Microbaculum marinisediminis: one gene and its partner. The protein of the gene in region 1 interacts with the protein of each later gene in a pairwise test. Links are inferred from orthologs where the notes say so. Each region holds a gene or a part of one and is shown on either strand. Other genes may lie near its edges.

Evidence for each region.
Region 2: the proteins of hfq (region 1) and rho interact in binary tests that used the Escherichia coli proteins (3 or more experiments, as listed by UniProt). The link is inferred for Microbaculum marinisediminis from one-to-one orthologs.

Annotation. Positions count from the first base shown.
Region 1 is NZ_JALIDZ010000010.1:179,028-193,399, reverse strand. The notes cover bases 9,513-12,462. They hold hfq (RNA chaperone Hfq), read left to right. Parts: upstream 9,513-10,833; coding sequence 10,834-11,091; downstream 11,092-12,462. Other genes in these bases: hflX (GTPase HflX), read left to right, coding at 11,092-12,462; MUB46_RS20065 (D-amino-acid transaminase), read left to right, coding at 9,820-10,680; MUB46_RS20070 (TrkH family potassium uptake protein), read left to right, coding at 9,513-9,747. In the rest of the region: tRNA dihydrouridine synthase DusB, read left to right, coding at 1-379; MUB46_RS20095 (two-component system sensor histidine kinase NtrB), read left to right, coding at 379-1,539; ntrC (nitrogen regulation protein NR(I)), read left to right, coding at 1,546-2,985; MUB46_RS20085 (sensor histidine kinase NtrY-like), read left to right, coding at 3,210-5,396; nitrogen assimilation response regulator NtrX, read left to right, coding at 5,420-6,784; Trk system potassium transporter TrkA, read left to right, coding at 6,903-8,279; more of MUB46_RS20070, read left to right, coding at 8,296-9,512; more of hflX, read left to right, coding at 12,463-12,513; mazG (nucleoside triphosphate pyrophosphohydrolase), read right to left, coding at 12,476-13,330; MUB46_RS20045 (diguanylate cyclase domain-containing protein), read left to right, coding at 13,740-14,372. UniProt on the Escherichia coli protein: RNA chaperone that binds small regulatory RNA (sRNAs) and mRNAs to facilitate mRNA translational regulation in response to envelope stress, environmental stress and changes in metabolite concentrations.
Region 2 is NZ_JALIDZ010000004.1:254,685-268,917, reverse strand. What follows is about bases 7,756-10,566. They hold rho (transcription termination factor Rho), read right to left. Parts: upstream 9,889-10,566; coding sequence 8,623-9,888; downstream 7,756-8,622. Other genes in these bases: hemJ (protoporphyrinogen oxidase HemJ), read right to left, coding at 10,098-10,566; MUB46_RS10135 (hypothetical protein), read right to left, coding at 8,022-8,381; MUB46_RS10140 (thioredoxin domain-containing protein), read left to right, coding at 7,756-8,005. In the rest of the region: holA (DNA polymerase III subunit delta), read left to right, coding at 1-5; MUB46_RS10165 (ParB/RepB/Spo0J family partition protein), read right to left, coding at 87-974; MUB46_RS10160 (ParA family protein), read right to left, coding at 1,051-1,863; 16S rRNA (guanine(527)-N(7))-methyltransferase RsmG, read right to left, coding at 1,896-2,567; tRNA uridine-5-carboxymethylaminomethyl(34) synthesis enzyme MnmG, read right to left, coding at 2,560-4,434; tRNA uridine-5-carboxymethylaminomethyl(34) synthesis GTPase MnmE, read right to left, coding at 4,593-5,927; more of MUB46_RS10140, read left to right, coding at 5,996-7,755; more of hemJ, read right to left, coding at 10,567-10,622; hemE (uroporphyrinogen decarboxylase), read right to left, coding at 10,619-11,590; MUB46_RS10115 (pyruvate, water dikinase regulatory protein), read left to right, coding at 12,025-12,855; MUB46_RS10110 (Maf family protein), read left to right, coding at 12,845-13,474; MUB46_RS10105 (shikimate dehydrogenase), read left to right, coding at 13,471-14,233. UniProt on the Escherichia coli protein: Facilitates transcription termination by a mechanism that involves Rho binding to the nascent RNA, activation of Rho's RNA-dependent ATPase activity, and release of the mRNA from the DNA template.

The DNA of each region.
Region 1 (14,372 bases):
CGGCCTGGAGGACGCGCGCGAGGCGCTGGCGCGGTCGGGGGCCGATGCGGTCATGGTCGGCCGCGGCGCGTGCGGGCGGCCCTGGCAGGTCGGCGCGATCGCACGGGCGCTCGAAGCCGGCGCCTCCGAGCTGGAGCCGGCGCCGGAAGACATCGCCGCCATCGTTCTGGAACACTACGAAGCGATGCTCGGTCATTACGGCGATACGCTCGGCATGCGTATCGCCCGCAAGCATCTCGGCTGGTACCTGGAAGCCGTGAAGCCGGCCGACGAGATCGGCGCGTGGCGCGCGGCCCTTCTGACCGAAGACGATCCGCGCGCGGTGGCGGCGGCAATCCCCGATGCCTTCGCCGCGGGACAACTGGAGTGTGCAGCCTGATGACGAGCGCGGTCCTCGACAAGGTCTCCGGCGACGTCCACGCACCGGCGTCGGAGGCTGTCTTCAACGCGCTCCCGCATCCGGTGATCGCGGTCGCGGACGACAACGCGATCGTCTCGGCGAACGCGGCGGCGGAATCGTTCTTCCAGACGAGCCTTTCCGTCTTACAGCGCTACGCCATCACCGATCTGGTGCCGCATGACAGCCCGCTGATCGATCTGTTGGCGCAGGCGCGCGAACGGGCCGCCTCGGTCAGCGAATACCGGGTGGCGATCGGAACGCCGCGCACCGGCGGCGAGCGGCTGGTGGATATCTACGTCGCGCCGATCGCCGAGGAAAACGACACCACCGTGGTGATGATCCACGAGCGCACCATCGCCGAGCAGTTCGACCGTCAGTTCACGCATCGGGCGGCGGCGCGCAGCGTCACCGGGCTGGCCAGCATGCTGGCGCACGAGATCAAGAATCCGCTTTCGGGCATTCGCGGCGCCGCCCAGCTCCTCGAGTCGACGGTGGAGGAGGGCGACAGGGCCCTTGCCCGGCTGATCCGCGAGGAGACCGACCGGATCGTCAAGCTGGTCGACCGGATGGAGGTGTTCTCCGACCAGCGGCCGGTCGAGCGCGATCCGGTCAATATCCACGTGGTGCTGGACCGGGTGAAGCACATTGCCTCTGCCGGCTTCGCCAAGCACATCCGTTTCGTCGAGGAGTACGACCCCTCGCTGCCGCCGGTGCTGGGCAATCGCGATCAACTCGTGCAGGTGTTCCTGAACCTGGTGAAGAACGCCGCGGAATCGATTGGCCCCAACGCGACGGACGGCGAGATCGTGCTGTCGACGGCGTTCCGGCCTGGCGTGCGGCTGTCGGTTCCGGGCAATTCCGAGAAGGTCAGCCTGCCGCTGGAGTTCTGCGTGCGCGACAACGGCCCCGGCGTCGCAGAGGACTTCCTGCCGCATCTGTTCGATCCGTTCGTGACAACCAAGATGTCCGGCTCCGGCCTCGGCCTCGCGCTCGTGGCCAAGATCGTCGGCGATCATGGCGGCGTGATCGAGTGCCAGTCACAACCGCGGCGGACCGTGTTCCGCGTTCTCATGCCGATGTACCTGACCCACCGCGACCCCAACGCGCGCGCGTCCGACGTGAAATCCGACGAGGACTGAGAGACGATGCCTACCGGTAACATCCTGGTCGCCGACGACGACGCCGCGATCCGAACCGTGCTCAACCAGGCGCTGTCGCGCGTCGGATACGACGTGCGCGTGACCGGCAACGCAGCCACCCTGTGGCGCTGGGTCTCGCAAGGGGAGGGCGATCTCGTGATCACCGACGTGGTGATGCCCGACGAGAACGCCTTCGATCTTCTGCCGCGTATCAAGAAGATCCGGCCCGAGATGCCGATCATCGTGATGAGCGCCCAGAACACCTTCTTGACCGCGGTCAAGGCATCGGAGCGCGGCGCCTACGAATATCTGCCGAAACCGTTCGACCTGAACGAACTGGTGACGATCATCGGCCGGGCCCTGGCGGAACCGAAGCCGCGGGCGGCGGACGGTGCGGAGGAAGAGGGGGACAATATCCCACTCGTTGGACGCTCGCCGGCAATGCAGGACATCTACCGGCTGCTCGCACGGCTGATGCAGACCGATCTGACGGTGATGATCGCCGGTGAGTCGGGCACCGGCAAGGAGCTGGTCGCCAAGGCCCTGCACGACTACGGCAAGCGCGCGAACGGGCCGTTCGTGGCCATCAATATGGCGGCCATTCCGCGCGACCTGATCGAAGCCGAGCTGTTCGGCCACGAGAAGGGCGCCTTCACCGGCGCGCAGACCCGCAACACCGGCCGGTTCGAGCAGGCCGAAGGCGGCACGCTGTTCCTCGACGAGATCGGCGACATGCCGATGGAGGCGCAGACCCGTCTGCTGCGCGTCCTGCAGCAGGGCGAGTACACGACGGTCGGCGGGCGCGTGCCGATCAAGACCAACGTCCGGATCATCGCGGCCACCAACAAGGATCTCCGGCAGCTGATCAATCAGGGGCTGTTCCGGGAGGATCTCTACTATCGCCTGAACGTCGTACCGATCCGGCTGCCGCCCCTGCGCGAACGCACCGAGGACATTCCCGACCTGGTGCGTCATTTCTTCGCCCAGGCCGAGAAGGAGGGGCTGCCGCACAAGCAGATCGAACAGGCCGCCCTCGACCGTCTGCGGCGGTATCGCTGGCCCGGCAACGTACGCGAACTGGAAAATCTGGTTCGGCGGCTCGCCGCGCTGTACCCGCAGGAGATCATCAACGAGCAGACGATCGAGGCCGAACTCGGGGAGCCGTCGGCCAACCCCGCCAACGATGGCGACCGTGAGGAAGAAACCCTCGGCGGCTCCGTCGAGCGCCACATGTCGGGCTACTTCCGCGAGTTCGGCGACACCCTGCCGCCGCCCGGGCTCTATCACCGTGTTCTCCGGGAGATCGAGGAACCGCTGATCGGCGCCGCATTGGCGGCGACACGCGGCAACCAGATTCGCGCGGCGGAGCTTCTGGGACTGAATCGCAACACCTTGCGCAAGAAGATCCGCGACCTCGATATCCAGGTTATCCGCAGCAGCCGGTAGTTTTCGGGCTGCCGCCTTTTCCTTGTCTCATTTCTGCAACATTTGTGGTTGATCTGCATCGGTCCGGCGCCGAGTATCCGGCGGCGGCGTGGTGCGCGCTGCCGCTATTCCGCTGCAGCGTCCGGAGCCGGAACGGGAATGGGTTTCAGTCAGTGACACTTGCCGAACCGCGACAGCAGCCAGTGCCGGCGTTTTCGACGCGCCGCAGAAAATCCCTGCGGATCGTGGGCGCGCTATTGGTGGTGCTGTCGCTTGTCGCGGGGACCGGGACGTTCGCGGTCCTGACCGGTCTGACCGCGGTCGAGCCGGACGAAAACGCCGTCGCCGCCGCGTTGGTCGTGAACCTGATCCTGGTTGCCGGGCTGGGCGCCATCGTCGCGGTCGAAATCGGCCGGTTGTGGCTGGCTCGCCGTCGCGGCATCGCCGGTGCGGGGCTTCATCTGCGCATTCTCGCGCTGTTCGCGGTGATCGCGGTGGTCCCGGCGGTGATCGTCGCGATCATTGCCAGCGTTACGCTCAGCCGGGGGCTCGATACGTGGTTCTCCGAGCGCACCAAGGCGATCATGCAGACCTCGCTGTCGGTTGCCGACGCGTATCTGCGCGAACACGGGCAGGTCATCCGGGCCGACATCCTCGCCATGGCGACCGACCTGGAACGCGCGGACGCGATGTACCGGGACGATCCGGAGCAGTTCCAGAAGTTCTTCACCGCGCAGGCGGCGATCCGGTCGCTGCCGGCGGCGTACCTGCTGGACGAGAACCTGAATGTCCTCAGGCGCGCCGATATCGAGCTGAAGCGGGAATTTCTGATGCCGCCGGCGAATGCGGTGGAGCAGGCCAAGAGCGGTGAGGTGATCGTCATCGCTCCGGGCGTCTCGAACCAGGTCGGTGCGATCAAGAAACTCGACGACTTCGACGGGGCCTATCTCTACGTCGCCCGGTCCGTCGATCCGCTGGTGATCAACTACCTGCGCCTGGCCCAGGCGAATATCGCCGAGTTCTCCAGCCTCGAGCGGCGGCGTTTCGGCGTGCAGATCGCCTTCGGTCTCATGTATGTCGGCTTCGCCTTCATTCTGCTGCTGGCGGCGGTGTGGGTCGGCATGGGGTTCGCCAACCGGCTCGTGTCTCCGGTCCGAAGGCTGATCGGCGCCGCGGATCAGGTGGCCCAGGGCAACCTCTACGTCCAGGTGCCGATCCGCAACAAGGAAGGCGATCTGGCGAGCCTGAGCACCACCTTCAACAAGATGACGACGCAGTTGCGCTCCCAGCGCGACGATCTACTCGAAGCCAACGAGGAGCTCGACGAACGGCGGCGCTTCATCGAGACGGTGCTCGCCGGGGTTCCGGCGGGCGTGCTCGGCGTCGATGATGCCGGCGCCGTTTCGCTGGCCAACCGCTCGGCCGCCGTGCTTTTGGGGACGAGCCAGGAAGAGCTGCTCGGCAAGCCGCTGACCGATGAGCTGCCGGAACTCATACCCTGCATCGAGCAGGCCTGGGCGCAGCCGTCACGGTTGATCCACGACCAGATTTCGGTGCGCCGCGGCGGGCGCGACCGGACCATCGCCGTGCGGGTGGCGACCGAGGTCTCGGCGACGGGCCACCGCGGCTATGTCGTCACCCTCGACGACATCACCGAACTGGTCACGGCGCAGCGGACCTCCGCCTGGGCCGACGTCGCGCGCCGCATCGCCCACGAGATCAAGAACCCGCTGACGCCCATCCAGCTTTCGGCCGAGCGGCTGAAACGCAAGTACGGCAAGGCGATCACCGAAGACCGCGAGATCTTCGACCAGTGCACCGACACGATCATCCGGCAGGTCGGCGATATCGGCCGCATGGTCGACGAGTTCTCCTCGTTCGCGCGCATGCCCAAGGCGGTGATCGCGCCCGCCGATATCGTCGAGACGGTCAAGCAGGCCGCATTCCTGATGCGTGTCGGCAACCCGGAGGTCGACATTTCGCTCGACCTGCCCGAGACGGCGATCTCCGTCCCCATCGATCGCCGGCTGATCTCGCAGGCGGTGACCAACATCATCAAGAACGCGATCGAGGCCATATCGGCGACCGATCCCGACGCGAATGGCGAACGCGGCCACGTGGCGGTGACGGTCGGGGAGGCGAACGGCTGGGTGACGATCGACGCGATCGACAACGGCATCGGCCTGCCGAGCGAGAACCGGGCCAGGCTTCTGGAGCCGTACATGACGACGCGCGAGAAGGGCACGGGCCTCGGTCTGGCCATCGTCGGCCGCATCATGGAGGAGCATGGCGGCCGAGTCGAACTGGCGGATGCGCCGTCGGTGGCCGAGGGCGGGCACGGCGCCTGGGTTCGCCTTGCCCTGCCTGTCGGCGGCAATTCGGAAATGGAAATGGACGACCTGGAACGCGCGGTCGACGCGGCCGTGTCGTGAACGCGTCAGTGGAGCAACGGTGAATGGCGAAAGATATCCTGATCGTCGACGACGAGGCCGATATTCGCGATCTGGTGGCGGGCATCCTGGAGGACGAGGGCTACGACGCCCGGTCCGCCCGCAACAGCGACGACGCGTTGTCGGAGATCGAGGCGCGCCGGCCGTCCATGGTCTTTCTCGACATCTGGCTGCAGGGCAGCCGGCTCGACGGGCTGGAACTGCTCGAGGTCATCAAGCAGGACCATCCCGATCTCCCGGTGGTGATGATCAGCGGTCACGGAAACATCGAGACGGCCGTCTCCGCGATCAAGAAGGGCGCCTACGACTATATCGAGAAGCCGTTCAAGGCCGACCGGCTGGTGCTGGTGGCAACCCGGGCGCTGGAGACCTCGCAGCTGCGCCGGGAGGTGAAGGACCTCAAGCAGCGCGCCGGTGACACCAGCCGCATCGTCGGCAAGTCGAGCGCGGCCAATCAGCTTCGCAACGCCATCGAGCGGATTGCCCCGACGAACAGTCGTGTGCTGATTTCCGGCTCGTCCGGGGCGGGCAAGGAGCTTGCCGCGCGGACATTGCACGGCCTGTCGGCCCGCGCCTCCGGCCCCTTCGTCGTGATCAACGCGGCGACGATCACGCCGGAGAACATGGAAGTCGCGCTATTCGGCACCGAGACCGCGGACGGCCGCCGCGTGATCGGCGCGCTCGAGGAAGCGCACGGCGGTACGCTGTTCATCGACGAAGTCGCCGACATGCCGCGCGAGACCCAGAACCGCATCCTGCGGGTTCTGGTCGATCAGAACTTCCAGCGGGTCGGCGGCTCGGCCCGGGTGTTCGTCGACGTGCGGATCGTCTCCTCGACCAGCCGCGACCTCGAGCTGGAAGTGCAGGAGGGCCGGTTCCGGGAGGACCTGTTCCATCGCCTGGGCGTGGTTCCCGTGCGGGTTCCCGCGCTGGCGGAGCGGCGCGAGGACATTCCCGAACTGGTCGACCACTTCATGCAGCAGATCTCGAACTCGACCGGCCTGCCGATCCGCCGCATCGGCGCCGACGCCATGGCGGTGCTGCAGGCGCACGACTGGCCGGGCAACGTGCGCCAGCTTCGCAACAACGTGGAACGGCTGATGATTCTCGCCGGCGGCGACGCCGAGGCGGTCATCACCGCGGACCTGCTGCCGGCGGAAGTCGGCGCCTCGCTGCCGCCGGCGCCGGGCAATTCGCGGGCCGAGGAAATGCTGGCCCTGCCGCTGCGCGACGCGCGCGAGATCTTCGAGCGCGAATACCTGATTGCCCAGATCAATCGCTTCGGCGGCAATATCTCGCGCACCGCCGAGTTCGTCGGGATGGAACGTTCGGCGCTGCACCGCAAGCTCAAGACGCTCGGCGTCGGCTGAGCCGAGAAGACGCGACGCCGGCCGTAGGCTGATCAAGCAAAACAAGCTATGAAGCGGGGCTGACGTCCGCGGCCGGAAGGCCGCGGGCGCCGCGATGTCGCAATTCGGGGACTGAACCATGAAGGTCGTGATCTGTGGAGCTGGCCAGGTGGGATTCGGCATTGCCGAGAAACTGGCCGCCGAGAACAACGACGTCAGCATCATCGACCGGGCACCGGAACTGATCCAGTCGATCACCGAGACGCTCGATGTCCGCGGGTTCGTCGGCCATGGCGCCCACCCGGACACGCTCGCCCAGGCTGGCGCGGAGCAGGCCGACATGCTGATCGCCGTGACGCTGCACGACGAGGTCAACATGATCGCCTGTCAGGTGGCCCATTCGCTGTTTAACGTCCCGACCAAGGTCGCCCGCATCCGCGCCCAGAGTTACCTGGCGCCGCACTGGCGCGATCTGTTCTCGCGCGAGCATCTGCCGATCGACGTGATCATCTCGCCGGAGGTGGAGGTCGGAGAGATGGTGCTCCGGCGGCTGGCGCTGCCGGGCGCGACCGACACCGTCACCTTCGCCGACGGGCAGGTGGTGGTGGCCGGCGTCTATTGCGACGAGAACTGCCCGATCGTGGACACGCCGCTGCGCCAGCTCACCGAGCTGTTCCCGGACTTGAAGGCGCTGGTGATCGGTATTCAGCGCGGCGAGCGCTTCTTCGTGCCGGATTCGTCTGATTCGATGCTGGTCGGCGATGTCGCCTACTTCGCCGCCGACCGTGACCAGGTGCGTCGCACGCTGGGTATCTTCGGCCACGAGGAAGCGGCCGCGTCCCGGGTGGTGATCGTCGGCGGCGGCAATATCGGTTTCTACGTGGCGCGCGAGATCGAGGCGCGGCAACGCAGCGCGCGGGTGAAGGTCATCGAGTCCTCCCGCAAACGCGCCATCGAGGTGGCCGACGATCTGCGCCGCACGGTCGTCCTGCACGGCAGCGCCCTCGACGAGGAGCTGCTGCGCGAAGCCGACGTCGCCGACGCCGACACCATCGTGGCGCTGACCAACAGCGACGAAGTCAACATCCTGGCGTGCGTGATGGGCCAGAAACTCGGCGCGGGGCGCAGCCTGTGCCTGATCAACAACCGGGGTTATCCCGACCTGACGCGGTCGCTCGGCATCTCGGCCTACGTAAATCCGCGCCAGATCACCGTTTCCAAGGTGCTGCAGCACGTGCGGCGCGGCCGTATCCGCGGCGTCCATTCGGTCCAGAACGGCGCCGCCGAGATCATCGAGGCGGAGGCGCTGGAAACCTCGCCGCTCGTGGGCAAGCCGTTGCGCGAACTCGATCTGTTCGATGGCATCAGGATCGGCGCCATCTATCGTGGCGAGGAGGTGATCATTCCGCGCGGCGACACCTACATCCAGCCGCACGATCGCATCGTCATGGCGGCAATGGCCGATCAGGTCCGCAAGGTCGAGCAGATGTTCCGCGTCAGCCTGGAATTCTTCTAAGCCGATCGCGGTTCCCATGATCCCCGTCGTCTTCGTCTTCGCCCATTTCCTCGCCGCCTACGCCCTTGCGCTGGTTCTGCCGGCCGTGGTGGCGATCGGGCTGGGCGAGGGGACGCTGGGGCTCGATTTCCTGATCAGCGCCGGCCTATGGATTTTCGTCGCGGGGGCGATGATGCTGAGCCTGCGCGGGCGCGAGCGCAGGCTGAGGCCGTCCCAGCGCTATCTGCTGGCCCTGATGCTCTGGTTGCTGTTGCCGCTGGTCGGGGCGCTGACGCTCACGATGACCGTCGACGGACTGGGCGTGGTCGAGGCCTATTTCGAAGCGGTCTCGGGACTGACGACGACGGGCGCCACCGTGCTGCCGCCGCCCGAGGAGCTGCCGCGCAGCGTCGTGCTCTGGCTGGCGATGACACAGTGGTTCGGCGGCGGCCTGACGCTGCTGGTCGTCGTGCTGGCGCTCGCCCCCTCCGGCGTCGGCGGTCTGCCCGAGACCCATTCCCGGATGGTCGAGCATGGCGGGTTGCCGGAGCGGCGTCGCCTGATCCTGCTCGTTCGCGACGTCTTTCCTATCTATCTCGGCGCCACCGCCGTCACCTTCCTGCTTCTGGCGGCGACGGATCTCGAGGCGTTCGAAGCGCTTTGCCTCGCATTCAGCGCGGTATCGACCGGCGGGTTTTCGCCGCGCTCGGTGACGATCGGCGAATACGTGCCGACGTTCGGCATTCTCGTCCTCGTGGTGGCGATGCTGTACGGCGGGACGAACGTGCTGTGGCAGCGCAATCTGTTCCAGCTGCGCCGGTCGCGGCGGATGTCGGACCGGGAGAGCCTGTGGGCGATCGGGCTGTGCCTGGGGCTCGGCCTGATCGCCGGATTCGCGTTTTTTCGTGCGGCGGGGCAGGGCGTCGGCATTGCCCTCCGCGACGGGCTGTTCACCGCGACATCGCTGATCACCACATCCGGCTTCGAGATCAGACACGCGAGCTTCGAGATCTTTCCGATCCCGCTGGTCGCGATCCTCCTGGCGATCGGCGCCGCGAGTTTCTCGACCGCCGGCGGTATCAAGCTCTTCCGGGTCGGCGCGATGCTCGTGCAGGGCGGGCGCGAGCTCAATCGGCTCGTCTATCCGCATGGCATCCGCCCCTCACGGCTGGGCGGGCAGCCGTACGACATCCAGGTGATGAAGGCGATCTGGACCGGCTTCCTCGCTTTCGTATTCGCCGTCGTCGCGCTGTCACTGCTTCTCGCGAGCGAGGGACTCCCATACGAAGGCGCGGTCATGGCGGCGCTTTCCGCGGTGTCCAATGCCGGGCCGATCTATGCGAGCGACTGGGCCGTATCCGGTGACTGGCCGTCCTATGCGGATATGGATACGGGCGCGCAGCTGGCGTTGTGCCTGGGCATGATTCTCGGGCGTCTGGAGGTCGTTGCCGCGCTAGGTCTTCTGGTTTACATGGTGCGTCGCGGATAATCCTTGTTTCGGCTCCAATCCGCCTTCATTCTGATACCAATCACAAGAAAACGACTCGGAGCAGCCTCGACCATGTCCCGCATCGCCTACGTCAATGGCCGGTATGTTCCGCATGCCTACGCCCAGGTGCATGTCGAGGACCGTGGCTATCAGTTCAGCGACGGCGTCTACGAGGTCTGCGAGGTGCATGACGGACATCTCGTCGACGAAACGCGGCACATGGCGCGGCTCGGCCGCTCGCTGAAGGAGCTGCGTATTCGCGAGCCGATGTCGGCGAAGGCGCTCGGACATGTGTTGCGCGAGACCGTGCGGCGCAACAGGGTGCGCAACGGGCTCGTCTACCTGCAGGTGACCCGCGGCGTCGCCAAGCGCGACCATCCGTTCCCGAAGGACGACGTGCCACCGGCGGTCGTCGTGACGGCGCGTGCGATCGATCCGAAAAAGAGTGCAAAATCGGCGGAAAACGGTATCAGTGTCATTACGGTTCCGGAAAATCGCTGGGATCGGGTCGATATCAAGTCGGTTTCTCTGCTTCCCAACGTGCTTGCCAGGCAAGCGGCGGAAGACGCCGGTGCATCGGAGGCGTGGTTCGTCGACACGGATGGCTATGTGACGGAGGGGTCGGCGACGAATGCGTGGATCGTCGATCAGGATGGCCGATTGATCACGCGGCCGGCGGAATTCGGGATCCTGCGCGGCATTACCCGAACCGTCGTCGTCGATCTCGCCGCCCGCGAGGGCGTCGAAATCGTCGAGCGGCCTTTCACCGTCGAAGAGGCGAGAAAGGCGCGTGAGGCGTTCGTGACGTCGGCGACAAAACTGGTTATGCCGGTTGTCAAGATCGACGATGCGGTCATCGGGAACGGTAAACCGGGCTCTATCGCCGGAAAACTGCGCGAGCTTTTCTACACGCAGGCGGAGATCGCGCCGTAAAAATGAACAGTGCGGTGCAGAATCGAACCTTGCCCCGGCGGTACGAGTTGCCATCTAATTGTAGCCGGGACGGATTGATGGTTTGCCGATCAATCTTGGTCGGAAGAGAAGGGACCCGCCCTGAAAGGAAATGGCGGGGCAAGAGGTAAAGGAATGGCGGCGGAACGAAATCAAAACCTACAGGACACGTTCCTCAACTACGTACGCAAGAACAAGACGCCTCTCACGATTTTCCTCGTAAACGGGGTTAAACTTCAGGGGGTAGTCACCTGGTTCGATAATTTCTGCGTATTGTTGCGGCGCGATGGACATTCTCAGCTTGTCTACAAGCACGCAATCTCCACGGTCATGCCGAACGGGCCGATTCAGCTGTTCGAGCCGGCCGAGGAAGGCGCAGCCGCTGGTGGCTGATTGAAGCCGGTCGATCCTGCACGGCATGGTCGCGCGCCCGGCCGGGACCCGGAGCGGGCGTCGGGACATAGCACCGCGCGTGACCCCACGCGCGCGTATGTCCTCGTACCGGTTCTCGAGGCAAGCGATCGGAAGGGACGGGACGACGCGCGCGGCGGCTCCAAGGCCGCCGTGGTGCGTTCGGCCGAGGCGCGGCTCGATGAAGCCGTCGGCCTGGCCGGTGCCATCGACCTCGATGTGGTCGGGCAGGGCGTCGTCCGCGTCGCCGCACCGCGGCCGGCGACGCTTATCGGCAGTGGCAAGGTCGAGGAACTCGCCGCCATCGTGCGCGGCGAGGATGCCGAGCTCGTCGTTGTCGACGCGGCGCTGACCCCGGCGCAGCAGCGCAATCTCGAAAAGGCCTGGGACGCCAAGGTCCTCGATCGGACCGGCCTGATCCTCGAGATCTTCGGCGCGCGGGCGCGCACGCGGGAAGGGCGGCTGCAGGTCGAGCTGGCGCATCTGACGTGGCAGAAGAGCCGCCTGGTACGGTCCTGGACCCATCTGGAGCGACAGCGCGGCGGCTTCGGTTTCATGGGCGGGCCGGGCGAAACCCAGATCGAGACCGACCGGCGCCTTATCCAGGAGCGGATCACCCGCATCGAAAAGGAACTCAAGGCGGTTCGCCGGACCCGCGCGCTGCATCGCGAGACGCGCCGCCGGGTTCCGTATCCGATCGTCGCCATCGTCGGCTATACGAACGCCGGAAAATCCACGCTTTTCAATAGGTTGACCAAGGCCGAGGTGCTCGCCGAGGACCTGCTTTTCGCAACGCTCGATCCGACATTGCGCGGCCTGACGCTGCCGGAAGGTCATATGGCCATCCTCTCCGACACGGTCGGGTTCATATCGGACATTCCGACCGATCTCGTCGTGGCGTTCCGCGCGACGCTCGAAGAGGTCATCGAAGCGGATCTGGTGATGCATGTGCGGGACATTTCGCACCCGGACACGAAGGCGCAGGCGGCCGACGTCGTCGACGTGCTGTCTTCGCTCGGCGTCGATACCGAGGACCCCCGTCACATGATCGAGGTCTGGAACAAGATCGACCTGATCGGCGCGGAGGAGTGCGACAGCCTGAAGGCTGCTGCCGAGCGTCTGCCCGAAATCGAACGACCGGTCCCGATTTCCGCCATGACGGGCGAGGGGGTCGACGCGCTGCTCGCGGCGATCGAGACCCGCCTGAAAGGCGAGATCGCGCACCGTTCGGTGGTGCTCGATGCGGCGGACGGCGCCGGCATGAACTGGATCTATGAGCGCTGCACCGTCACCGGGCGGCGGCATGACGACGACACCGGCGTCGTCCGTCTCGACGTCGACGTCCCGATGAAGCGGCTGGCGGAGTTCAATCGGCGGTTCGCGAAAGCGCTGCGCCTCGACTGAGGGCGGGCGCGCCTTCAGTTTTCTTGGCGTCCTGCCACCAGCCTTCCATCCGCTCGAGCGTCACGGCCTCCAGAGGCGTGCCTTCGGCGCGCGCCTGCTGTTCGATGTGGGCGAAGCGGCGGCGGAACTTGTCGTTGGTCCCGCGCAGGGCGTCTTCGGGATCCACGCCGAAATGACGGGCGAAGTTGGCCACGGCGAACAGGACGTCGCCGATCTCGTCCGCAAGTGCGCCCCGGTCTCCGGCTTCGGCGGCTTCGGACACCTCGTCGATCTCCTCGTGGATCTTGGCGATGACCTGGGCGGAGTCGTCCCAGTCGAAGCCGACCCGGGCGGCGCGCTTCTGCAGCTTCACGGCGCGCTGCAGCGCGGGCAGGGCGAGTGGCACGTCGTCGAGCAGCGAGGCCGGCCCGGGCGTTTCGCGCTCGGCGTGTCTTTCGGCCTTCTCCTCGGCCTTGATGTCTTCCCAGTTGCGCTTCACCGCCTCCGGCGTAGCGGCTTTGGTCGCCGCGAAGACATGCGGATGGCGGCGGATCATCTTCGTGGTAATCGCCGCGACGACGTCGCCGAAGGAAAACGCGCCGATTTCCTCCGCCATGCGGGCGTGAAAGACGACCTGGAGCAGGAGGTCTCCCAGCTCGTCCTTCAGGTCCATCAAATCGTCGCGGGCGATGGCGTCGGCGACCTCGTAGGCTTCCTCGATCGTGTAGGGCGCGATCGTCGCGAAATCCTGTTCCAGATCCCAGGGACACCCGGTCACCGGCGTGCGCAGCGCGGCCATGATGTCGAGGAGCGTATGGATGTCTTTGGACGGACGCATCGGCAATCCCGGAATCGGTTCGGAGATGGGCGCAGCATAGCAGAGGGACGATGGTACGCGCGGCCAATCGCGAACGGCATTGTCCCGGAAACCGAGTGCGGGGCCGTAAACCGAAACGCATTCCTGCGGCCGCACTCCGGTAAAGAAATGTCGCATAAGATATATTATGGAACCAAATGGCATATGACCGAGGGGGCGGCTTCGGCCAAAGAACCTCTTTGACTCAAAGGCCTACAGGATCGCGATCATCCGATCGCTGTCGGATGCCCGTGCCGACAACGGGGATGGCCGCGGATGGCCGGACGCGAGAACGATACAATTTTATTCAACGCGGCGGACCGAATTTTAACGGGCATCTGGGACAGTCCGTTTTCGTTCCGGCGGGCACGCGTATTCTGGGTGGGTTTTTATGCGTTTGAATTATCCGATCCTGCGACGATTGGGCCTTGGCGCCCATCTGGCGGTTGTCGTCGCGCTGGCGGCCATCCCGACGTCGCTGCTGATCATAGAGTTCATCGAATCCGAGCGGCGCGAAGCGATCGAAGACGCCGAGAAATGGACGCAGCGCGCCGCGACCCTGGTCGCCGAACGTCGCCAACACGTGATCGCGACGACGCGCACGGTCCTGACCGCGACCGCCGCGCAACTCGACGCGTCCGCACGTTCGCAGTCCTGCGCGACACCGCCTACCGGCAACGGCGAGATCGTATGGATGATCGCCCCCAACGGCGAGATCCTCTGTTCCACGACCTCCGGATTTCCGCTGTCCCAGTCCGTGATCGAGGAGCTGCTCGAAGACATCGTCGATCCCGGATTTGCGGTCATGGGACCGTATCTGTCGGGCGCCGGGCGTGCGCAACTGTTTGGCGCGCTGACGATACGGGCCGCCGACGGCACCACCTGGCACGTCATCCGCGCGATCGATCTGGCCTGGCAGCCGGCCTATGACGAGGATCTCGGCGGGCCGGCCGACTTCGTGGTGATGACCATCGACGACGAGGGCCTGATCTATCATCGGCTGGGGCCGGGGGCAGATCTGCCG
Region 2 (14,233 bases), on another replicon or contig:
GATAGCCCCCGAATCCTGAACTTTAGGCGGGCGCTAGCCCCTGATTCCTAGATTTTAGGGGGCGATAGGCCCCCTAATCCCAAATCCTACTTGTCGACGAGGCGCTCGATGACGCCGTCGAGCTGTTCCAGCGTCTTGTAGCGGATCCGGAGCTCGCCGGCGCCAGACGACTTGTGCCTCAGGTCGACGGCCAGGCCGAGCGCGTCGGACAGACGCTTCTCGATCGCCCGGGTGTCGGCGTCCTTGTCGGGCGCCCCGGCGGACTCGTGCGCGGTCTTCTCCGGCCGCTTCATCAGCGCCTCGGCCTCGCGCACATTGAGGCCGCTTTCGATGATCTCCCGCGCCAGGTTCTCGGGATCGTCATGGGTGACGAGCGTGCGGGCATGGCCGGCACTCAGGCTTCCGTCGGCGATCATGTCCTGGACAGGATTGGGAAGTTTCAACAATCTCAACGTGTTAGCGACGTGACTTCGACTCTTTCCTATGACGTCGCCAAGCTCCGCCTGGGTGTAGGCGAACTCGTCGATGAGGCGCTGGTAGCCCTCGGCCTCCTCGAGCGGATTGAGATCGGCGCGCTGGACGTTCTCGATGATCGCGATCTCGAGCGCCTCGCGGTCGCCGACCTTGTGCACGACGACCGGCACCTCGTGCAGGCCGGCGCGCTGGGCCGCGCGCCAGCGCCGTTCGCCGGCGATGATCTCGAACCGGTCGGCATCTTCCGGCGTGGCGCGCACCAGAATCGGCTGAACGATGCCCTTTTCGCGGATCGACGCGGCGAGATCGGCCAGGTCCTCGTCGCCGAAGCGCTTGCGCGGGTTGCGCGGATTGGGGCGCAAGAACTCGATCGGGACCCGCCGCTGGCCGCGGGCGCGGTCCAGGGCGGATTTCTCGGTATCGACATCGCCGATCAGCGCGGCGAGGCCGCGCCCGAGCCGCGAGGGCGCGCCTTGGCCGCCGTCTTCCTTTTTCGCCATCGTCGTCGCTGTCGTCGCTGCGGGTTTCGCCATGGTCATTGTTGCGGATCCGAATCGAGTCACGGTTGGGTCGAGATCAAGCAGCCCGTAGGCGGCGTTCACGCTGGATTATTTCGGATGCGAGTCGAATATACGCCTGGCTTCCGGCGCAGTGCATATCATAGAGCAGCACCGGCTTTCCGAACGACGGCGCCTCGGACACCCGCACATTCCGCGGGATCACCGTGTCGTAGACGTTCTTGCCCATGTGCCGCCGCACGTCGTCGACCACCTGTCCCGACAGGTTGTTGCGGCGGTCGAACATAGTCAGCACGATGCCGTGGATCGACAGGGACGGGTTCAGGGCCGTCTTGACGTGCTCGACCGTCTGCAGGAGTTGGCTCAGGCCCTCCAGCGCGAAGAACTCGCATTGCAGCGGCACGAGCACCGAGTTGGCCGCGCTCAGCGCATTGATGGTCAGGAGGTTCAGCGACGGCGGACAATCGATCAACACGTAATCGATGCCGAAATCGTCGTCGTCGTGGGGCGCCCTCGCCCCGAACGGTTGCCGGATCGCGTTGCGCAGCCGGAAGGAGCGGTCGTGCGCGCCCATCACTTCCTGCTCGAAGCCCAGCAGATCCAGCGTCGATGGCACCACCGACAGCCGCGGCACCGCGGTATCCATGATCGCGTCGACCAGGCTTCTCTCGCCGGACAGCACATCGTAGACGGAGCGGTCTCGCATGTTGCGGTCGATGCCGAGGCCCGTCGAGGCGTTGCCCTGCGGATCGAGATCGACGACGAGAACGCGCTCGCCGATGGCGGCAAGCGCGGTCCCCAGATTGATGGTCGTGGTCGTCTTGCCGACCCCGCCCTTCTGGTTGGCGATGGTGATGACGCGCGGTGTCATGCGGCAGGCCTCCGGAAACGATCTACAGGTCTTTAGGCGCTTTTGCGGACACAGTCATCAACGATGACCAGGGCGCTGCCCGCTTGCGTCCGGCTCGGTACGAGTCTGTAGCTGAATGTCCAACATGTTGAGGCCTGGGTCAATTCACGCTCTACATCTTGACCCTTGTGGAAAACCGCGATCGCGCCGCGCGCGATCATCGGAGCGGCCATTTTCAACAGCTTTTCCAAGGGCGCCAGCGCCCTTGCAGTCACCACGTCGACCGGCTCGTCCCACGCCTCGACGAACGTTTCTATGCGTTCACAGTGCACGGTCGCCGGTGCGGCGGTGCGCCGGGCGGCCGCGCGCAAGAAGGCGCATTTGCCCGAAAGCGATTCGACCAGATGCACCTCAGCGCCTGGCTTCTCGGCCATGACGACGGCGACGACCATGCCCGGAAGACCCGCGCCGGAGCCGAGATCGACCCAGCGCCGGGCCTCAGGCGCACAAGCCACAGCCTGTGCACAGTCCGCTATATGCCTTGTCCACAGGCGGGAAAGCGTGTCCGGTCCGACCAGGTTTTTGGCTTTGCTCCACTTTCTGAGCTCGTCCACGTAGTTATCCAGTCTCGTCTCTGTTTCACGTGAAACGTCGACGAGATCGCGCACGAGGGCCAGGCCCGCAGCCCGATCCGCATCCGAATCGACTTTGTCCCCGCTACGCACTCTTGCGGCCTTCGCTGCGCCGGCGCAGATGCGCGGCAAGCAGGAGCAGCGCCGCCGGGGTCATGCCCTCGATCCGGGCGGCCTGCCCGACCGAATGCGGACGGACCGTCGACAGTTTCTCCCGGATCTCGTTCGTCAACCCGGCAAGCGCCGCGAAATCCATATCCGCGGGAATCTCCAAGGTCTCGTCGCGCCGGAACCGGTCGATATCCGCCTTCTGCCTCTCCAGATAGACCGCGTAGCGCGCCTCGATCTCGAGTTGCTCGCCAATTTGTTTCGGAAGCGCACCGAGCTCCGGCCAGATCGCTTTCAGCCGGGTCAGGTCGATATCCGTATAGGCCAGCAGATCCAGAGCGGACCGACGCTGTCCGTCATGGTTGAGCGCCAGTCCCCGGCGCGCCGCCTCCTGCGGAGTCAGGTTGAGCGAACCCGCCAGCGCCTTGGCCTCGTCCAGGGCCGTCATCTTCCTTTCGAAGGCCAGCGCCCGCTCGGTACCGACACAGCCCAGCGAAATCCCCCGCGCGGTCAACCGCTGATCCGCATTGTCCGCGCGCAGGGTCAGCCGATACTCAGCCCGCGAGGTAAACATGCGATAGGGTTCACTAACCCCGCGCATGACCAGGTCGTCGATCATGACCCCGATATAGGCATCGGACCGATCGATCACGATCCCATCCGTTCCGGATGCGAATCGAGTCGCATTGAGCCCGGCCACGAGCCCCTGCGCGGCCGCCTCTTCATATCCGGTTGTGCCGTTTATCTGGCCGGCAAGGAACAGACCCGCCACCCGTTTCGTCTGCAGCGTCGGCTCGAGTTCGCGCGGATCGACAAAATCGTACTCGATCGCATAACCAGGCCGCAGGATCACCGCCCGCTCCAGACCCGGCATGGATGCGACGATCGCCGTCTGTACATCCTCGGGAAGCGACGTCGATATCCCGTTCGGGTAGACCGTGTCGTCGTCCAGGCCCTCCGGCTCCAGGAAGATCTGGTGGCTGTCGCGATCGGCGAAGCGGACGACCTTGTCCTCTATCGAGGGACAATAACGCGGACCCCGACTTTCAATCCGCCCGGAATACATCGCTGATCGGCCGAGATTAGCCTCTATGATCGCATGCGTCCGCGCGACCGTCCGGGTTATGTGGCAGTCGATCTGCGGTGTCTCGATCTTGTTGGTCAGGAAGGAAAACGGGACAGGCTCGGCATCGCCCGGCTGGCGCTGCAGAGCCGCCCAGTCGATCGTCCGCCCGTCGAGCCGCGGCGGCGTTCCCGTCTTCAGCCGCCCGAGCCGGAAGCCGAAAGCCTCGATTCGCTCGGCCAGCTTTACCGCCGGCTTGTCCCCCACCCGACCCGCCGGCCAGGTCTTCTCGCCCAGATGGATCAGACCGCGCAGGAAGGTTCCGGTCGTCACCACCACGGCGCCGGACCGGTAATGCCGGCCATCCACGGTCGTTACGCCACCGACTCGATTCCACTCGACAATCAGATCGGCCACCTCGCCGCTTATGATATCGAGATTAACGATGCCCCCGAGCTCGGCCTGCATCGCCACGCGATACAGTTTCCTGTCTGCCTGCGCGCGGGGTCCGCGCACGGCAGGGCCTTTCCGCCGGTTCAGGAGACGGAACTGGATGCCGGCGCGATCTGCGACCCGGCCCATCACCCCGTCCAGCGCATCGATCTCGCGGACGAGATGGCCCTTGCCGACCCCGCCGATCGCCGGATTGCAGGACATCTCGCCGATCTTGGCCGGGTCCTGGGTAATCATTGCCACGGTCGCGCCGGCGCGTGCCGCCGCAGCCGCAGCCTCGCACCCCGCATGGCCACCGCCGATCACCACGACGTCGTATATCTTTATCTGCGTCATTGTCCGCATCCCGAGACGCGCTGATTACAGTGATTGCCCCGCCGCTGCCAAGGTCCGATTGCGCGCCGAACCTGTTTCACGTGAATCCCCGGCTGCGGTCTGCCGAGGCGTTAACCGTGATTCACGTGAAACATTCCAATTCGCATCACCGCTTATTCTTACTTGCCGATGCAGAACTGCCCGAAGATCGCGTCGAGCACATCCTCCACATCGATCCGGCCGGTTATGCGCCCAAGCGCGTTCGCCGCCGCCCGCAACTCCTCGGCAACCAGATCGCCGTCCGCCACATAGTCGAGCCGCCCCGCCCGCTCCAACGCGGCAAGCGCCGCCATCGTTTCGCTGCGATGCCGCGCCCGCGTGATCACGGATTCCGTTCCGGATCCGACTCGATCCTGAATCCAATCCGTCAACGCCTCGATCAGGGCAGAAATGCCGGCGCCCGTCTTCGCCGAGATACCGAACCGATTATCCGCCAGCCGCCCCGCGTCTCCGCCCTTTACGTCAACCTTGGTCTCCACGATCCAGGCCGTCGCACCCCCCGATCCATCAAGCCCCGGACCCGCCATCGGATCCGTGCCCCGCTCGACCAGCCACAACACCAGATCGGCCCGCGACGCGTGATCGCGCGCGCGCCGTACCCCTTCCGTCTCGATCGCATCCGCCGTTTCCCGAATTCCCGCCGTATCCACCACCGTTACCGGAACCCCGGCGAGATCGAGCCGCACCGCGATCGCATCGCGCGTCGTCCCCGGCACCTCCGAGACGATCGCCACGTCGCGGCGCGCCAAAGCGTTGATCAGGCTCGACTTTCCGACATTCGGTTCACCGGCGATGACCACGGTAAGGCCGTCGCGAATCATCTCGCCTCGCCCGCCATCGGCGAGTTCCCGCCCCATCTCCGCGGTGAGCTCCGCGATCTCCGGCCCAACCTGCTGGCTCACCCCTGCCGGCACATCGTCCTCGTCGGCGAAATCGATGCCCGCTTCGCACAACGCCAGGATGCCTATCAGCCGCTCCCGCCAGGTGTCGTACACCCGCCCGGCCCGGCCCTCGAGCTGGCGCAGGGCCTGGCGCCGTTGCGCCTCGGTCTCCGCGTCGATCAGATCGGCAAGACCCTCGACCTCGGTCAGATCGAGCTTGCCGTTGCCGAACGCCCGCCTGGCGAACTCACCCGCCTCGGCCACGCGCAGACCGTCGAGCCCGGACAGCGCCTCGATCAATCCCGCCACGACCGCCCGGCCGCCATGGACATGGAACTCGACGCAATCCTCGCCGGTGAAACTCGCCGGACCCGGCATCCACAGCACGAGCCCCTTGTCGATCGCCTCGCCGTTCCGCCCCCGAATCGACCGCAACGACGCCATGCGCGCAGCCGGAACCGACCCGGCCAGACTTTCAACCGACCGAGCCGACGCCGGACCCGACACCCGCACCACCGCGACACCGGCCTTGCCCGCGCCGCTCGAGACCGCGAAGATCGTGTCGGTCTCCACCCGATCACACCGCCCTGTCACTTCTCCACCACCGCCTTAGATACCTTCATGGAAACCGCAGAACCGGCATGACCGAAAACCGCCTCAGCCACGAAACCAGCCCCTATCTCCTCCAGCACGCTGACAATCCGGTGCACTGGCACCCCTGGGGAGCCGAGGCCCTCGCCGAAGCCAGGTCTTCAGGCAAGCCCATCCTTCTGTCGATCGGCTACGCCGCCTGCCACTGGTGCCATGTCATGGCCCACGAAAGCTTCGAGGATCCCGAAACCGCCCGCTGGATGAACGATCTGTTCGTCAACATCAAGGTCGACCGCGAGGAACGCCCCGATATCGACCAGCTTTATATGGCAGCGCTACACCAGTTGGGCGAGCAGGGCGGCTGGCCTCTGACCATGTTTCTGACCCCGGACGGCGACCCGTTCTGGGGCGGAACCTACTTCCCCAAGACCGCCCGCTACGGCCGGCCCGGCTTCGTCGACGTCCTCAAGCACATCGCCCGGATCTTCCGCGAGGAACCGGACAAGATCGAGCAGAACCGCGCCGCCATCACCGCCCGCCTGACGCCGCCCGCAGGCGAACCCGGCCAGCTGTCGCCGGACATCGTCCCGGCGATCGCCGGCAAGCTGATCGAGATCTTCGACCCCGTGAACGGCGGCCTCAACGGCGCGCCGAAATTCCCGCAGGCCCCTATCCTCGATCTCGTCTGGCGCGCCGGCCTGATGACCGGACAGACGCGGTTCTTCAAAACCGTCGAGCACACCCTTTCGAGGATCGCCCGCGGCGGCATCTACGATCATCTCGGCGGCGGCTTCGCCCGCTACGCAGTCGACGAGCGCTGGCTGGTGCCGCATTTCGAGAAGATGCTCTACGACAACGCCCAGCTCATCGAGCTGATGACCACGGCCTGGCTCAGGACCGGAAATCCGCTGTTCCGCACCCGAATCGAGGAAACCGTTGACTGGCTGACACGAGAGATGATTGCGGAGGGCGGCGCCTTTGCCGCCAGCCTCGACGCGGATTCGGAAGGCGAGGAAGGCCGCTTCTACGTCTGGGACAAGGCCGAGATAGACGGCCTCCTCGGCGATAAAGCCGCCCTGTTCGCCAAGGCCTACGACGTTACCGAAGTGGGCAATTTCGAAGGCCGGACCATCCTCAATCGCCTCGACGATCCGTTCCCCCTATCCGAAGCCGACGAAACCCATCTGGCCGAAGCCCGGACAATCCTGTTTGAGGCCCGCGAACCGCGCGTTCATCCCGGCCGCGACGACAAGATCCTCGCCGACTGGAACGGCATGATGATCGCCGCCCTCGCCTATGCCGGACGGACATTCGAGCGCCCGGATTGGATCGCTCTCGCCGAGACCGCCTATCGTTTCGTCACCGACTCGATGACGCGCGACGGCCGTATCGCCCATGCCTATCGCGACGGCAAAATGACATGGCCGGGATTATCCTCCGACTACGCCGCGATGGCCTCCGCCGCCCTCGCCCTGTTCGACGCCACCGGCGATCGTCCCTATCTCGATGATGCCATCTCGCTTGCGGACTGCCTCGAGACCTGGCACGTGGGCGACGACGGCACCTACCGCCTCGCCGCCTCCGATGCCGCCGACGTGACCATCCGGATGCGGTCCGGCGTCGATGAGGCCACCGCAAATCCAAACGGCATCGCCGCCACCGTCCTCGTCCGTCTGTATCACATCACCGGCGAAGGTCCCTTCCTCGCCCGCGCCGACCGACTTCTCGCCGCCTTTGCTTCCGATGCGGCGCAAAATCCCGTCGGCCACGCGAGCCTGCTGTCCGCCCTCGCTCTGCGGACCGCCGGCGTCCAGATCGTGGTCATCGGGGATGCCGGCGATCCGGCCATGAAAGCGCTCGTTTCCGCCGTCAATAGCGTTCCGGACCCGAATCGAAGCCTGATAACGCTGTCACCAGGCGACGATCTGCCCGCCGGCCATCCCGCGCTGGGGAAATCCCAGGTCGACGGATCCGCCACCGCCTATGTCTGCCGCGGCGACACCTGCTCGCTCCCCGTAACGGATCCGAATCGGTTGAAGGACGCGCTCAATCCGGCCTGAGCGCGCTACTTCTTCTTCACCTTGTACTTAATCGTAATCCCGAGAGGAGCACGTTGCCGCAGGTATCGGCAGCGTCGGAGTTATACCGCTCCATTTCCAGCCCAATCATGTCGCCGGGCTTCCGATCGCTCAGGATCCCATCCGAACCGAGAATGAACACCTTGCGAACGCCAACCCAAGGATGCGCCACACTTACAAACGGCCCGCCGCGCGGACGCAGGAATGTCGGATCGCCGTCGTAGCCGCCCATTTCACCGACGCGGACGCGCGTGTATCCACCCGCCTCGTATTCCACGGCACCGAACATGGCGGTGCTGCTGATGGGAACCGAAAAGGACACCCTTTTGGCGGACGCAGGCGAACTGGAAATCATCATCGCAGCCACCGCCATTACAAGGCAGAAAAGTCCTGCGGGCGCCGAAACGCCCTCCCCCCGAAAGACATACAGGTTCTCCCATCTAGATCCATTGCTACGGGGAAACCTAAACAATTACCAAACATTCCCTTAAGTAACTCCGGCCAAACGACACCGCCCGCATCACCGATCGGCCGCTCAAACGAAAAGGCCGGACCCCGCGGGGCCCGGCCTCCATATCTCACCGTAAGCAAACCGGTGTTCAGGTGTTCATCGAATCGAAGAACTCGTCGTTGCTCTTCGTCTGCCTGAGCTTGTCGAGCAGGAACTCGATGGCGTCCACCGTCCCCATCGGATTGAGAATGCGGCGCAGCACGTACATCTTCTTGAGCTTGTCCGGCGGGACCAGAAGCTCTTCCTTGCGGGTGCCCGACCGGGTGATGTCCATGGACGGGAACACGCGCTTGTCGGCCACCTTGCGGTCGAGGATGATTTCCGAATTGCCCGTACCCTTGAACTCTTCGAAGATCACTTCGTCCATGCGGCTGCCCGTATCGATCAGCGCGGTCGCGATGATCGTCAGCGAGCCGCCCTCCTCGATGTTGCGCGCCGCGCCGAAGAACCGCTTCGGCCGCTGCAGGGCATTGGCGTCGACACCACCGGTCAAAACCTTGCCCGAGGACGGCACCACGGTGTTGTAGGCGCGGCCGAGGCGCGTGATCGAATCCAGCAGGATCACGACGTCGCGACCGTGCTCCACCAGGCGCTTGGCCTTCTCGATCACCATTTCCGCCACCTGAACGTGGCGCGCCGCCGGCTCGTCGAAGGTCGAGGAAATCACCTCGCCCTTCACCGACCGCTGCATGTCGGTCACTTCTTCCGGCCGCTCGTCGATCAGAAGAACGATCAGATAGCACTCGGGATGATTGGTCGTGATCGAATGGGCGATGTTCTGAAGCAGAACCGTCTTGCCGGTCCGCGGCGGCGCGACGATCAGGCCGCGCTGGCCCTTGCCGAGCGGCGCGACCAGGTCGATCACCCGCGCCGACATGTCCTTTCCCGTCGGAACCTCGAGCTCCATGTTGAAGCGTTCTTCAGGGTAAAGCGGCGTCAGGTTGTCGAAATTGATCTTGTGGCGCGCCTTCTCCGGGTCCTCGAAATTGATCGTGTTGACCTTGAGCAGCGCGAAATACCGTTCGCCCTCCTTGGGGCTGCGGATCATGCCTTCCACCGTATCGCCGGTGCGCAGGCTGAACCGGCGGATCTGGCTCGGGCTCACATAGATGTCGTCCGGACCCGGCAGATAGTTCGCGTCGGGCGAGCGCAGGAAGCCGAATCCGTCCTGCAGCACCTCAACGACGCCTTCGCCGACGATTTCGACGTCCTGGGCCGCGAGCTGCTTGAGGATCGCGAACATCAGCTCCTGCTTGCGCAGGCCGCTCGCGTTTTCGACTTCCAGGCTTTCGGCAAAGGCGAGCAGCTCCGGAGGCGACTTCGCCTTGAGCTCCTGAAGCTTCATTTCCCGCATCGGCGGTAAACTCCTGTGGCGGTATACGCCTGAGTGGTTCGGGGGGTGTGGACCGGCGAAAAGATCGGGTCCATCGTTTTTGTGGAGATTAACGAGGCTGGAACTCGCACCCGAGACGGGCGGATCGATGTCCTACGCTCGATTAGGTGAGTCGGGCGATTATATATACCGCGTCACAAGACGCCACAAGTATTCCGCTTCGGTTTCGCTCAGAACGGCTTCACGATCACGAGAATGACGATGATGACCATCAATACGGTCGGCACCTCGTTCATGATCCGGAAGAATCGTGCCGAATGCCGGTTCCGGTCCTCGGCGAAGGCACGAACGTAGCCCGAAAACATGCCGTGCACCGCCGAAAGCGCTATTACCAGCGCGAACTTGGCATGGAACCAGCCGGACGTCCACCAGCCCCCGTCCCAGGCAAGCCACAATCCGAGCGCCCAGGTCACAACCATGGCCGGGTTGATGATGAACCGCAGAAGCCTGCGCTCCATCACCTTGAACGTCTCGGACTGCGCCGATCCCGGCGCCGCCTCGCAATGATAGACGAACAGCCGCGGCAGATAGAGCATGCCGGCCATCCACGAGATCACCGCGATCAGGTGAAACGCCTTCAGCCACAGATACAGCCCCGACGGCTGCCAGAGCGCCAGTCCGCCGAACAGCGCCGCCGCGACGGCGACGCCGACGACGGCCCTCAGAACAAGCGTGCGGCGCGGACTGTCGCTCACCCCGTCCCCTTCCGCACCCGCTTCAGCATCGATTCGACGTGGGCTATCGGCGTCTCCGGCAGAATCCCGTGGCCCAGGTTGAAGATCAGCCGCCCCGCCGACAGCGTTTCCAGGATCCGGTCGACGCTTTCGTCCAGCGCCCTGCCGCCGGACAGAAGCGCCAGCGGATCGACATTGCCCTGAACCGCCGTCACCGGCTGCAGGCTGTCGCGGGCGAACGCCAGCGGCATCGTCCAGTCGAGACCGATGGCGTCGATCCCCGTACCCTCGACATAGGCCTTGGCACGCGCGCCGGCCCCGCGCGGGAAACCGATTACCCGCGTCCCCGGGATCTCGGCCCGCACCGCATCGACGATCCGCCGCGTCGGCTCGATCGCCCAGCGCCTGAAGCCGTCTTCGTCGAGCACCCCCGCCCAGGTATCGAAGATCTGGATGGCGTCCGCGCCGGCCCTGAGCTGGCGGATCAGATAGTCGGCCGACGCCTCGACCAGAATATCGATCAGCTGCTGGAACAGCTCCGGCTCGCCATAGGCCATCATCCGCGCCGGTCTCTGATCCGGCGTGCCCTGACCGGCGATCATATACGTGGCGACCGTCCACGGCGCCCCGCAGAAGCCCAGCAGCGTCACCTCGTCGGGTAATCCCGCCCGCACCCGTTCCACCGTCTCGAACACCGGGGCAAGATGGCTGGCGATCCTCTCCGGCGTCAGCGCCGCGATCGCCGCGCCTCCCGATAGCGGCGCGAGCCTGGGCCCTTCGCCCTGCTCGAACCGCACCGGCTGTCCGAGTGCATCCGGCACGACCAAGATGTCGGAGAACAGGATCGCCGCATCGAACCCGAACCGCCGTATCGGCTGCAGCGTCACCTCGGTCGCAGCCTCCGGCGTGTAGCACAGGTCCAGGAAACTGGGATAGCGCGCCCGCACGTCCCGGTACTCCGGCAGATACCGTCCTGCCTGCCGCATCATCCAGACGGGCGGCACGTCGTATCGCTCGCCTGCCAGAACCTTCGCCACGCGACGATCAACAGGCCGATGGTCTTCTTTCAATAGAGTCAAAGAGAGAGGATTCCTTCGATTCCGATTCTTAGAGAGCCAACTAGCGGGATTAAACTCTGTCCACAACACCGGTCCCAGAATGATCTGACAAGCCGCATTTCGTCGCGGCCCGGCCCGTTAAGATTTCATTAATAATTTCAAGGCCCCACCGGCTCGGTCCGAAAACCGGCTCAGCATGTTTACCCATTATTAACGAAATCAACCGGACATCCCCGATCCCCTCCTCGAACGGAAGAACCTGTTGATGACCGAGCGGGTCAAACGCTAAGTCAGCGGATAGGATTCCCGACCGCGCCCCAGAGCGTGGGATAACGACCAGGTTCTCCACAGGTCTCAACAAGCCGATGCCGGATCGCATTCATAGCTACGTTCACCTGCACCTGGTCTCCGATGCGACGGGCGAGACGCTGATCGCGGTGGCGCGCGCGGTGGCCGCGCAATACGCTTCGGTGCGCGCGATCGAACACGTCTATCCGCTGGTGCGTTCGCAAAAGCAGCTCGAGCGCGTCATTACCGACATCGAGGACGCGCCGGGCATCGTCCTCTATACGCTGATCGGGGCCGAGCTCAGCGAGCGGCTGGAAAAGCGCTGTAAGGAGATCGGCACGCCCTGCGTATCGGTGCTCGCACCGGTGCTCGGCGTGTTCCGCTCCTATCTCGGCACCGAGTCGACGCCGCGTATCGGCGGACAGCACGTACTCAACACGGAATATTTCCGCCGCATCGACGCATTGAACTACACGCTGCTGCACGACGACGGGCAGATGCCGGAGGATCTGAACGAGGCGGACGTCGTCCTCGTCGGCATCTCGCGCACGTCGAAAACACCGACCAGCATCTATCTCGCCAACCGCGGCATAAAGACAGCCAATATCCCCGTGGTGCCCGGCATCCCCCTGCCACCGCAGCTCGACGAGGTGACGAAGCCGCTGATCGTCGGCCTGATCGCCAGCCCCGAGCGTATCGTCCAGATCCGCCAGAATCGCCTGTTGTCGCTGAACGCCGACGACAACACCGCCTATGTGGACAAGTCGAGCGTGGCAGCCGAGATCGCCTTTACCCGCAAGCTCTGCGCCCGCCAGGGCTGGCCGCTGATCGATGTGACCCGCCGTTCCATCGAGGAAACGGCCGCGGCGATCCTCGCCCACTATAAGGAGCACGCCAATGACGCATGACCGTCCGCTTGCCCTGAAACCGGTGGTTCTGGCATCCGCCAGCCGTACCCGCCGCAGCCTGCTCGAGGCCGTTGGCCTCGACGTCGAGGCCGTTCCGTCGGGTCTCGACGAGCGCGCGATGATCGACGCGATAGTTCAGGACACCGAGGAGGATCTGCCGCCCGCCGATGTCGCCTCGGTCCTGGCCGCCGCCAAGGCCGATGCCGTAAGCGCCAACCGTCCCGGTGCCATCGTCATCGGCGCCGACCAGACGCTCGAGCTCGACGGCGAACTCTTCGTCAAGCCCGAGAGCATCGAACAGGCCCGTTCGAACCTCCTGCGTCTGCGCGGCAAGACCCATCTGCTTCATGCCGCCGTCGCGATCGTGCGCGATGGCGAGCAGCTGTGGTCGACGCTCGAGACCGCGGCGCTGACCATGCGCGACTTCACCCCGCAGTTCCTCGGCCGCTATTCGGTCGCCGCCGGTGAAGACATGCTCGACAGTGTCGGCTCCTACCGGGTCGAGGGTCTCGGCCTGCAGCTCTTCGAGCACATCGACGGCGATCACGCCACCATCCTCGGCCTGCCCCTCCTGCCCGTTCTGGCTGAATTGAGAAAGCTCGGCGTCGTCGAAAAATGAACGATATACCAAAGGCCTGCGTCATCGGCTGGCCGGCCAGGCATTCACGCTCGCCGCTTATCCACCGTCATTGGCTTCGGCGCTACGGCATCGCCGGCGACTACGTCATCGAGGAAATCGAGCCGGAGGATTTCGAGGCCTTCCTGTCCGATCTTTCCGCGCACGGTTATGTCGGCTGCAACGTCACGCTGCCGCACAAGGAAGCGGCCGCCCGTCTCGTCGCCCGGCGTGACGAGACCGCGGCGCGCCTCGGTGCGGTGAACACGGTCTGGTACCAGGACGGAGACCTCGTCGGCGCCAATACCGACGTCTACGGCTTCCTCGCCAATCTCGATGCCGGCGCGCCGCGATGGGACGCGGGCCTCGACCGCGCCGTGGTGCTTGGCGCCGGCGGTGCGGCGCGCGGCATCGTCCACGGACTGCTGACCCGCGGTGTCGGCCGCATCGATGTCGTCAACCGCTCCCTCGATCGGGCCGCGGCCCTGGCCGACGCTTTCGGCCCGGCGGTGATCGCCCGCGGCTGGGACGAGATCGATACGGTGCTCGAGGATGCGCGCCTCCTCGTCAACACGACGTCGCTCGGCATGCAGGGCAATCCGCCGCTCGAGATCGATCTCGCACCGCTCGCCGCCGAGGCCATCGTCAACGACATCGTCTACGTGCCGCTCGAGACCAATCTCCTGAAAGCGGCGCGCGCGCGCGATCTGAACGCCGTCGACGGTCTCGGCATGCTGCTCTATCAGGCGGTGCCGGGCTTCG